DNA from 2 places in the Natronincola ferrireducens genome. Region 1 is predicted to be linked to the other one. Evidence: a T-box and tRNA genes for the amino acid it is inferred to sense, from the RefSeq annotation. Region 1 holds a T-box; the other holds one or more tRNA genes.
The links. A T-box is a leader RNA that pairs with one kind of tRNA and senses whether it is charged. The one in region 1 lies ahead of leuS (leucine--tRNA ligase), so its partner is inferred to be a tRNA-Leu.
Positions count from the first base shown of each region.

Region 2: it has a tRNA-Leu gene. The T-box ahead of leuS (leucine--tRNA ligase) is inferred to sense a tRNA for this amino acid. The anticodon was not compared.

Region 1 covers NZ_FNFP01000002.1:474,457-480,376, forward strand. The annotation lists gene leuS (leucine--tRNA ligase) at 1-1,170, opposite strand, end outside; T-box leader at 1,227-1,414, opposite strand; gene rsfS (ribosome silencing factor) at 1,475-1,843, opposite strand; gene BLS22_RS07835 (calcium/sodium antiporter) at 1,865-2,866, opposite strand; gene BLS22_RS07840 (LCP family protein) at 2,984-4,150, opposite strand; gene yqeK (bis(5'-nucleosyl)-tetraphosphatase (symmetrical) YqeK) at 4,194-4,772, opposite strand; gene nadD (nicotinate-nucleotide adenylyltransferase) at 4,798-5,463, opposite strand; gene yhbY (ribosome assembly RNA-binding protein YhbY) at 5,652-5,920, opposite strand, start outside.
Region 2 covers NZ_FNFP01000001.1:1,152,813-1,158,732, forward strand. The annotation lists gene polA (DNA polymerase I) at 1-1,619, shown strand, start outside; gene coaE (dephospho-CoA kinase) at 1,635-2,234, shown strand; gene BLS22_RS05305 (lytic transglycosylase domain-containing protein) at 2,251-2,823, shown strand; gene BLS22_RS05310 (peptide ABC transporter substrate-binding protein) at 2,937-4,565, shown strand; tRNA gene BLS22_RS05315 (tRNA-Leu) at 4,804-4,888, shown strand; gene BLS22_RS05320 (hypothetical protein) at 5,404-5,592, shown strand; gene BLS22_RS05325 (JAB domain-containing protein) at 5,690-5,920, shown strand, end outside.

The DNA of each region.
Region 1 (5,920 bases):
ATTGAATTCTCCAGAGTTTATCATAATCCCTTCTTCATCATAGGCTTCAGTATCTATTGTAAAGGTATCTCCTGATTCTTCAGGTCTTATGACAGGAAGTACTTCTATATTATATTTTCTAGCAAAATCTAAATCCCTTTGATCATGGGCTGGAACAGCCATAATGGCACCTGTCCCATAGTCTACTAAAACATAATTTGCAATGAATATAGGGATTTTTTGTCCAGACAACGGATTAATACAGTATCTTCCAATAAACAATCCTTCTTTTTCTGTATCAGTAGATGTTCTCTCTATATCAGACATATGCTGTAGCTTAGTGATAAAAGCCTTCACTTTTTCTTGGTACTCTGTATCTTTAACTAATTCCGTAACATATGGATGTTCCGGTGCTAATACCATATAGGTTGCACCAAAAATTGTATCAGGGCGAGTAGTAAATACCTTTAAGCTTTTTTCAAAGTCTTGAATTTCAAATTCGATCTCTGCTCCTTCACTTTTTCCTATCCAATTTTCTTGCATAATCTTAACCTTGTTGGGCCATCCTTCTAACAGGTTAATATCCGCTAAGAGATCTTCTGCATAATCAGTTATTTTAAAGTACCACTGATTTAACATCTTCTTTCCTACGGCACTGTCGCATCTCTCACATTGTCCATTGACAACTTGTTCATTAGCTAATACTGTTTCACAGGAAGGACACCAGTTTACTCTAGATTCTTTTTTGTAGGCTAATCCTTTATGGTAGAATTGTAAAAACAACCATTGTGTCCATTTATAATAATCAGGTTTACAGGTGGTTACTTCCCTATCCCAATCATAGCTTAATCCTAAGGTATCTAACTGTTCTTTCATATCCTGAATATTTTGGGTTGTCCAAACATCAGGGTGTATTCCATGTTTTATAGCAGCATTTTCAGCAGGTAACCCAAAGGCATCCCATCCCATAGGATGTAAGACATTGAAACCCTGCATTTTTTTATAACGTGCCACTACATCTCCTATGGAATAGTTCCTAACATGACCCATATGAATTTTACCAGATGGATATGGGAACATCTCTAATACGTAATATTTAGGATGTTCTTCATTATAGTTAGCAAAAACTTTTTCATTTTCCCAATTTTCTTGCCATTTTTTCTCGATTTTTTTGAAATCATAAGTAGTCATTTATTTAACTTTCCTCCTTCTAACTTTTAGGTTTAAAAAACAAAAACTCTCATGTCTATAGGGACGGAAATAAATCCGCGGTACCACCCTATTTGACAGAAAGTCCTCTTTCTTGGTTGATAAAGGATGCCATCCTGTATAGCTGATTACAAATAAGGTAAGTTCAACAATCTTGTTTATTGGTTTCCACCAACCACCAACTCTCTAAAAAACAAGATACTGTCTACTACTCCTTAATACTATTTCCATAAATTAAGTTTTTCATCGTGTCATTTATTGCTTTAAGCCAATCTATATTGTATCATTATATATTATCATCAATTATTTTGTCAATATTTATAATTGTTGCATCTTTCCAAATCCCCTCTATGTTATAGAACTCTCTATCTTCTTTATGAAAGACATGAACAACCACATCTCTATAATCTAATAATACCCACTTTCCTGTATCATATCCTTCCTTATGGGAAATAGAAATACCTTCTTCCATAAGCTTACCTTCTACTTCATCAACAATAGCTTTTACTTGTCTGGTAGAGGATGTACTAGTAATGACAAAATAATCACATAGAGTAGATACTCCATTTAGATCCAGCACTACAATATCCTGTCCCAGTTTATCATCAATTGATTCAACAATTTTAGCGACTAAACGAATAATATCGTTGTTCATTTAATTCCTCCTAACTTTTGTTTATATAAATAATTTTGCAAGTATTGTTAAATACATAGTATATATGATTACAATGCTGAAGCCAATACCACGGGTAATTGCACGTTTAAATATTCCACTGAACACTAAAATCATCATCATTAGTAAAGCTACTGGAATATCCAAATAAAGGGTTTGAGGAATATTATGTATTGTTGCCCCTACCATAATATTTTGATAACTAATTACCATTCCTTTTTCTCCTATTTTAGAGGATACCCCAAGAACCATTACTATGTCAAGTATATTGGCTCCTAAAATATTGCCTACAGATATTTCTTTATGTCCTTTTATTACTGATGTTACAGCAGTAGTTAATTCAGGTAGGGATGTACCTAGAGCTATTAGTGTTAAACTTATTACTTGTTGAGGTACACCAATTAACTTTGCAATAGCCACGCCATTGTTAACCAAAAGTCTTGCTCCAAAGGTAATAAAAAGAGCTCCAAGGATGAATTTCCCTATATTTATTATTTTGCTATCTTTACTTATACTTATAAAGTCATATTCTTGAATACTATCTTTATCATAGTCTTTAAATTCTAATATATTCATAACAACGTATATAATAAACAATATAATAAATAAATTACCCTCCGAAGGAGTAATAATAGTATCTTTTGCTACCAACAGGAGTGCCAAACCACAAATAAGCATATAAAATCCTTTAATAGCGAATTTTTTCGTGTCAAGTTTTATAGGTGATACCAATGCAGTAAATCCTAGTATAAGACCGATATTACAAACCATAGATCCTACCACATTCCCTATTGCAACATCATAATATTCTTGATATGTGGCGATAGAAGAAACTAGTAGTTCAGGTAAGGTAGTTGCTACACTTACAATAGTAGCCCCAATTAATACATTAGGAACTCCCGTCACTTTAGCTGTCCATACAGCTGATTCCACAAACCAGTCTCCACCTTTGATGATGATAATAACGCCTAAAATAAAAAGTAAGAAAACCCCTAAGTTTTCCATATTGTCCCCCCTATTGCCTTGCTACATCTATTTTTTATAGAAATCTATATCGTTATAATATATTTATAATCTTTTAATATATGTCTATTTTCTATGAAGAAAATATGTGTTCTATCATTATTGATCACCTAAATCCTTCCCTATCACTATCTTAATATCTATATCTTCATACTTTCCCTCAGCTTCAATAAGTTCTTTTATGTTTAATATTTTAGCAATCTTCTTAGCAGCTTTTTTGCTTTGGGGACTATGCTCTATAAAAGATTGTAAAACATCTTTTCTTTCATAATTTCCTATAGAAGAAACATGAAGGTCAGAAGCTTCTAGAGATGCAGCAAATTTTGTTGCTACACCATTAATTCCACATCCATTTAAAACTTCTATTTTACTAGTTTCTACTGACTTTCGAGGGGTTAAGTAATTTTCTTTCATATGTTGAAGTTCTTTATCATCTGCTACATAATAGGAAACACCCTTAATCATGGCAGGACTACCGGGCAAGGTCATCTTTGTCAATTCCTGTTGAGTTCCTAAAATACTCCCTATACCTAAATAAAGCATCCTTGTCTTAGGTATATTAGTATCTATATTGCTATAAAAAATTGTTGTAAGTTTAGGAGCCTTGAAAATAATTGTTGGAGATTTAACCTTTTTTATTATTGCATTAGCAAATTGTTGTTGTGCATCAATTCTTCCTAAGTCTTGGTTGGCATAGCCACTTCTAAACCTTAGGAAATGAAGTGAATCCCTTCCATTTAAAGTCTGTAAGCCCTTTTTAATGTCAATCTGTAATGGAGGATTATCAAAAGCATCAGTATACTTCATATCCATAGGTACATCGATTTCTATACCTCCTAAAGCATTTACTAGTTCTTCAACAGCTTTATAATTTATTCTTGCATAATAATGTATTGGTATATCTAAAAATCCTTCTACAGTATCAATCAGTAGCTCTATACCGCCATAGGCATGGGCATGATTAATTTTTTCGGGATATTTTCTCCCTGGTATTTCAACTCTTGTATCTCTTGGAATAGATATTAATATAGGGTCTTTGCCTGATACCCCCATATTTAGAAGCATAATAGTATCGGATCTTGTCCCCTTACTTTGGGAGGATTGTGTAGCATCGATACCAAATATTAAAATGTTTATTCTTTTATTTGATTTTGATAACAAGGAAAAGGAATCCACAGTGGTAGTTATTGTAAAAATGCTTATTATGATGATAACTAAAGTAATAATCGTAATAAAACTCCTCGGTTTTTTCTTCCTTTTTGCCATAACCCACCTCTTATCTTAAGTATATAAATTACTTCTTAGATGATTATTTTTCAAACTTTAACAGCATCTCATTTCGAGCATGTAAAGTATTAGGATGTAAAAGCTTTTCTATACTGAGGACGTAAACAATTGTATTATTCAACGCTCTTAAAACCGCCTTATCTAAATCTTCCTCTGCAATTTTCCTCAGTTCTTCTACACCTGGATAATTTCTACCTTTTTCTATAAAATCTGCCAAATATATTATTTTCTCCAGCTTGCTCATATTTTTTCGTCCAGTTGTATGATGTTTTATAGCGTTCAAAATGTCTATATTATCAATATGAAATTTTTTTTCAGCTATAGATGCTGCAACTTTACCATGGAGGAGCTGATAAGCCTCTAACATAATAGGATCTACTGATAAGTTATGTGTATTTATATAGTCCATTAACTGCTGTCTTGAAAAGTCCTTTGCATAATCATGTAGTAATGCTGCCACTGTAGCATGGAATATATCACCATCATATTTTTGCGCTAAAATAATAGATGCATCAACCACTCCCATGGTATGTAAATATCTTTTAGGATTGATAGTATTTTGTAAGGAATCTTTTATTTTGGTAATAATGTTGTTATCCATAAATCCACTCCTAGATTTTATGTTTTTATTGTCCATTTTCATATAGTCGATGTTTCTTTATATATGCTTCTACCTCTGGGGGGATTAAATATTTAATAGTTTTTTCTCTTTGATAACGTTCTCTAATATCACTAGAGGAAATCTGCAAAATGGGTATAGGCAGCTTAATAATATTAGCTTGGTATTTTTTTCTAAAATAGTTAATTTTTAGTTCTATATCTTCGTCATTATCTCCTAACCTCGTTGCAACTACAATATTAATCAAAGCAAATAATTGTTGATAGTTCTTCCAGGTTTCTATTTCCATAAAAGTATCACTGCCAGTAATAAAATAAAATTCCGTGTCCTGTCCATAAATCTTCAATAATTCTTGAACAGTATGTACTGTATAGGAATATCCCTCACGATTTATTTCTATATCGGAAAGAAAAAATTTTTCATGATGGTTTATAGCCAGAGCTGTCATATGAAGCCTATGATGTGCATCTACTATAGCTGCTTGTTTTTTATGGGGTGGTGTTCCAGTGGGTATAAATATCACTTTATCCAGGCCTACCTCAATTAGAGTAGTTTCAGCAATAAATAGATGTCCTAAGTGAATAGGATTAAAGGTTCCCCCCATAATACCAATTTTGTTTTTTCTAGATTCATAATTAGCCTGTAATCTGCTATCTATTATTTCCCTTTCCATTGTAATACCCCTTTTCTATTTGCCCTCTATGTTTAATTATATCATGCCCTAGCTATATACTTATAGTACTGTAGTGGATCTTACTATAAACAATGAAATTTAAAAAGTTCTTTTCTATAGGTGGTTCTATATTGTAATGCCTATAAAAAGTTAAGGCACCTTCTTTATAAGCTTAGGTGCCCTTCAGTCTATGACTTCTTAGGTAGTTCTATTTTGGGATTATTTTTTGATAGTCTATAGATAGTAAACTTATTGCCAATAGCCTGTACAAATTCAGCATTTAATGCCTCGGCTACTTGATTTGCAGCTTGTTTTGTATCTAATAGACTGGTTTCCAAAATATTGATTTTTATAAGTTCCCTAGCTTCCAGTGCATTATCTAGTTCTGATAACAAAATATCAGTAATACCAAACTTCCCAATTTGGAATATTGGCTTTATCCCATGGGCTAAACCCT
Region 2 (5,920 bases), on a different contig from region 1:
ATTACATAGACTTTAGTGATTATAAAGATGAAAATGAATTAATAGGCCTAGTAAAAAAACTGCTAGAAGATGATACTATTGAGAAAGTCAGTCATGATATAAAAAAAGAGTTACTCCATTTTTATCCCTATGGTATAGAGATAAAAAATATTGTTTTTGACACTATGATAGGAGAATACTTAATAGATCCTTCAAAATCCAGCTACTCTATAAAGGAATTAGCTGTTCAATATTTAGGTGAAAACCTATTGGATGAGGAAGATCTAAGGGGAACGGGAAAAAACAAACTAGAGATTGAAGCCATACCTAGAGAAAAACTACAAACCTATTTATGTCAACAGGTAAGAATAATCAATAAATTGACAAAGACTCTTGATGAAAAAATAAAAGAACTACAGCTTCTAGAGCTATATTACGAAATAGAACTTCCTTTAGCAGAGGTATTGGCCTCCATGGAGTTTAAAGGAATTCAAGTAGATAAGCATATGTTAGAGGATTTAAAAATAGAATTTAAAGAAAAGATTGACAATCTAACGGAGGAAATTTATAGGTTAGCAGAATCAACCTTCAACATTAATTCTCCAAAGCAATTAGGGGAAATATTGTTTGATAAGCTACAGCTTCCTCCTATCAAGAAAACCAAAACCGGATATTCTACAAATGTTGAGGTTTTAGAGAAGCTTTATGATAAGCACGATATCATACCTAAAATATTGGAATATAGACAGGTAACAAAAATAAAAACCACCTATATAGATGGGTTGTTGAACATTATGAACCCTATTACTGGGAGAATTCATTCCAATTTCAATCAAACTGTCACCACTACAGGAAGGATTTCCAGTACAGAACCTAACCTACAAAATATCCCCATAAAGTTAGAACTGGGAAGACAGCTTAGAAAGGTTTTTGGAGCTCAGCAGGATTATCAATTGATTGATGCCGATTATTCCCAGATAGAATTAAGGGTGTTAGCCCACATATCAGAGGATAAAAACCTATTAGAATCCTTTGTAAAGGATCAAGATGTCCATACTAGAACAGCATCAGAAATCTTTCAAGTACCTATGGAAGAGGTAACCTCTGCTATGAGAAGCAGCGCTAAGGCTGTAAACTTTGGCATTGTCTATGGTATCAGTGATTTTGGATTGGCTGAAAACTTAAATATTTCTAGATATAAAGCAAAACAATATATAGAAAGTTACTTAGAAAAATATGCTTCAGTACAAAAATATATGGAAGAGACAGTAAAAATAGCGAAGGAAAAAGGTTATGTATTAACATTGTTAAATCGAAGAAGATATTTGCCTGAAATTACTTCTAGAAATTTTAATATCCGTTCCTTTGGAGAAAGGGTTGCCATGAATACACCAATTCAAGGAAGTGCAGCAGACATTATAAAAATAGCCATGGTGAAGGTTTATAAACGATTAAAGGAAGGTAATTTTCAAGCCAATTTAATCCTACAGGTACATGATGAGTTAATCGTAGAATGTCCAAACTATGAATTAGAAACGGTATCTACTATTGTGAAGGAATGTATGGAGCAGGCTATGGATTTAAAGGTACCCTTAAAGGTGGATTTAGCCTATGGGCCCACTTGGTATGATGCAAAGTAAGGAGTCGTTAAGGAAATGAAAATTATTGGATTAACAGGAGGAATTGCCAGTGGCAAAACTACTGTATCAAAGATACTACAAAATTTAGGAGCCATCATTATAGATGCTGATAAGGTGGCTAGAGAAGTGGTTGAAGCTGGGAAACCAGCACTTCTGGATATAGTAGATTATTTTGGAGAAGAGGTTCTATGGTCTAATGGGGATTTGAATAGAAAGAAGTTAGGAACTATTGTTTTTAATAACCCTTATGCACTGGAAAAGCTTAATAGCATTACACATCCCCGAATCTTTGAAGAAATAAAAAAGAGAATAAATTACCTTAAACAAAATGACGATAATCCTGTTATAATAATAGATGCTGCCTTATTAATAGAAACGGAACTAAAGGATATGGTTGAAGAAATTTGGTTAGTTACAATTCCTAAAGCTTTGCAAAAGCAGAGATTGATGGAACGGGATGATTTAACTATAGATGAAGCCAATAACCGCATAGCGACACAACTGTCTATGGAAGAAAAGCTTCAGTATGCTGATAAACTCATTAATAATTCAGGAAGTCTACAGGAACTAGAAAAACAAGTGAAGGAATTATGGGGGATGATTCATAAGCGTTAATTTTGGAGGGGTTGTTTTGCTAATTATTTTTTCTAAAAAAATTATACAAATTCTAGTAACTATCATTTTAATTATCACAGTAATCGTTGCTCTTCAAAATGGAAAATGGTTGGGGAAGGTTGTTTACCCTTTTCATTATAAAGATATTGTTGAAATCTATGCTACGGAATATGAGGTAGATCCTTATTTAGTAGCAGCTATTATCCGGAATGAAAGCAAGTTCAATCCCTATGCCCTATCCCGTAGGGATGCTAAAGGCTTGATGCAAATAGCACCTATAACGGGGAATTGGGCTGCTGAAAGAATGTCTATTGAAGATTATAGGGAAGAAATGCTTTATAATCCAGACTTGAATATAAAAATAGGTTGTTGGTATTTGAATATACTTCACAGAGAATTTAATAACAACTTACAGCTAATTATTGCAGCCTACAATGCAGGAAACGGAAATGTAAGTAGGTGGTTAGAAAATCCTGAATACAGTAGAGATGGAAAAACTTTAGATGAGATACCTTTTGGAGAAACGAGAATTTATCTTAAAAAGGTACAACGGGACTATAGGATTTATACATGGCTCTATGGAAACTAGAACTTCAAATGGAAGATTCTTTAGGTTCCACGATTAGGGTAAATATATTATAATAAACAATATATAATTAATGAAAAACAATTGCAATTGCTTGTAGTAAAGGAGGGCACTTGGTGAAAAAAAGAAGACAACTGGTTGTAATATTTCTAATAATTTTATCCATATTTTTAACTGCTTGTAGTACAGAAGAAGTAGACCCTATTGAAGAAGAAGAAACAAAAGAAAATATCGAAAACTATGAACCAGCAGACGGAGGAACCCTAAATCTATCTGTAACAAGATTTAACACCTTCAATCCCCTCTTTAACAATAATTATAGTTTATTTCAACTACATCACTTAATTTATGAGGGATTGGTTACCTTTGATCCCAATATGGATATAAAGCCTAAATTAGCAATAGACTGGACTATTGCCCAAGATGGACAAAGCATTCAATTTACCCTTCGTGACGGAGTAACTTGGCATGATGGAAAACCCTTAACCGCGGAGGATGTTATATTCACTGTAAATTTAATTAAAGGCAATATAAGAAATGCTAAAGGCACTTCTATTTTCAGGACAAGTCTGCAGCAAATCTCTGATATCCGAGAAATAAAAGATGGCGTAATCAATGTCACATTTTCTAGCCCCTTTAGCAATGCTCTAGAGGTGATGACCTTTCCCATCCTACCAAAACATTTGTTTGAAGGAAATAATATTGAAAAGCTAAATAGCCCAAATTTTCCAATGGTGGGTACAGGTCCTTATCAATTAGATCAATATGAAACAATGCGTAAGATAAAGCTGACAAAGAATAAAAACTATTGGGGGCAAGTCCCCTATATACAAGATATAGAAGTAACCATTGTTCCAGACTTAGAAGCACAATTGTCTGTTTTTGAAAATGGTGATATCGATGTGGCACAGCCAATCTCCATTGATTGGGCAAAATACATGGAAAATAGGAATGTAAAGGTCTATGAATATGTTTCCAATAATTATGAGTTTTTAGGATTGAACTTTAGAAATTCTATACTTAGGGATAAGAATATAAGAAAAGCCATAGCCTATGGGATTGACCGTCATAAGCTTATCAACAATATATATTTAGGACACGGTACAGTGGTGGATGGCCCTATATATCCCTTATCATTGCTATATGATGAAGGAAGTTTACAGTATGGTTATAATAGGGATCAGGCTGAAGCACTACTACAGGAAAGTGGATATGAGCTTGATAGGGAAAACAACACCAGAAGCAATGGGAATGGAGATACCCTAAACTTTACTTTGATTTCTAATAAAAACAATGTTTTAAGAGAAAAAACTGTCTTTTTTATTGAAGATGAGCTTGAGGCTATAGGAATAAAAATAGATGTAGAACTTTTAGATTGGGAAGAACTGAATGAGAGAATTGCTAGGGGTAACTTTGATATTGTATTAGGAGGATGGGAATTAGCCTACCTACCAGATCTATCCTTTGCCTTTCATTCACGACAGTTAGGGGGCAGTAATTTTATTGCCTATAATAACGAAGAAATGGATGAATTATTAGAAGAAGCTTTTAGTGCTGCTGGGTTAACAGCAAAACAGCAGGCCTATAGCCAGTTACAAATCCATATTGCAGAAGAGCTACCCTATGTTAGTCTATTCTTCAAAAACGGTGCTATCGTTGTAAGGGATAAAGTAAAAGGAGAATTTAAACCAAGTCATTATAACCTTTTCTATGGTATAGAAGAATGGTATATTAACACAAAATAATTTTATAATCAATAAGGAGCTGCAGGATAAAAGTGGCTCCTTATAAAACCTTGAAGATGTTGATACAGGGAAAGATGTGGGACTATTGATGGTTGACATGGGAATATAAACGTATTATAATGTTATAGTATCAAAAAACACATTTCTTGCGGATGTGGTGGAACGGCAGACACGCTATCTTGTGATGACGTTACTTTATTGTTAGTTTCATTCGCTAAGTTTATGGACAACTTTAAATGCGGTAGTGGTGGAATCGGCAGACACGTAGTCTTGAGGGGGCTATGTCAATAGACGTAAGGGTTCAAATCCCTTCTACCGCACCAAAAATAATTCAACTACCTATTTATAAGGTAGTTTTTTATGTGCAAAATAACGTTCATATTTAGCCTTGTGCATCCTTTAATAGTGTAGAGGGTATAGAAGGTTGTATATGATGAAAATAGTAGTAGGTCTATTAAGAGTGTCATGAACGGTACTTCTAATATTCAGAACCCCCAAAATGGGCGAGATGAAATTAATATCATACTAGCAAATCGTGGCGAGTGAATATAAAACAATCCAGTTAGTAGAAAGTTTTGCTGGAACATGTAAATGTGGTGGGAGTTATAAGTTTGATGCTCCGGCAAGATGCCCTGAATGCAAATCAACAGATTTATACGATACTGGAGAGATAGAGTGTTTATATGATTAAATATCAGGTGAAGTTAAAGGTCACTATGAGAAAAATAGGTTTATCGACAAAGGCTGCGACAATCCATTTTAAAGGATTGATTAGATTACTTGTAAATGCTATAATAAATGTAAACTAAAGAAAAAAATACTATCTTAGGAGGTACATATGCTAAAGAAAGAGGATTTTTTATTTGAAGAAGTAAAAGATTCAGAAATATTTGCGGAATACTCGGATGGGTGTTCTGGTTCTAGATCAGACTGTTGCACTAGAGTATGTACAAGAAACAATGCTGTAGCGAGTGAAGAAGAATGGGGAAAATTTTTAGAAATTAATGCAGGTGTTGTACAATATTAGAATGAATAAAATAATATCTTCTGAATAATTTCAGAAGATATTTTCTTATATATTATAAAGGAAATATCCAGTAGAATAGTAAAAGAGGAATGTGATTATGTCAGATATGAAGATACCAGTTGTCAGGTTGAAAATGGTAAAGGAATATGACTTGAGTGCAGATAGAAATAAAGTTTATGGTATAGAAGAAGCTGCACCAATTTTTGAATCATTAATTGGTGGGTCTACTTTGGAAAGGCTAGCATTGTTGTGTATGGATGCTAATAACCATCCAATAAATGTTGCAGTACTAAATATAGGAAATAATAGAAATGTCGAAGTAGTTCCA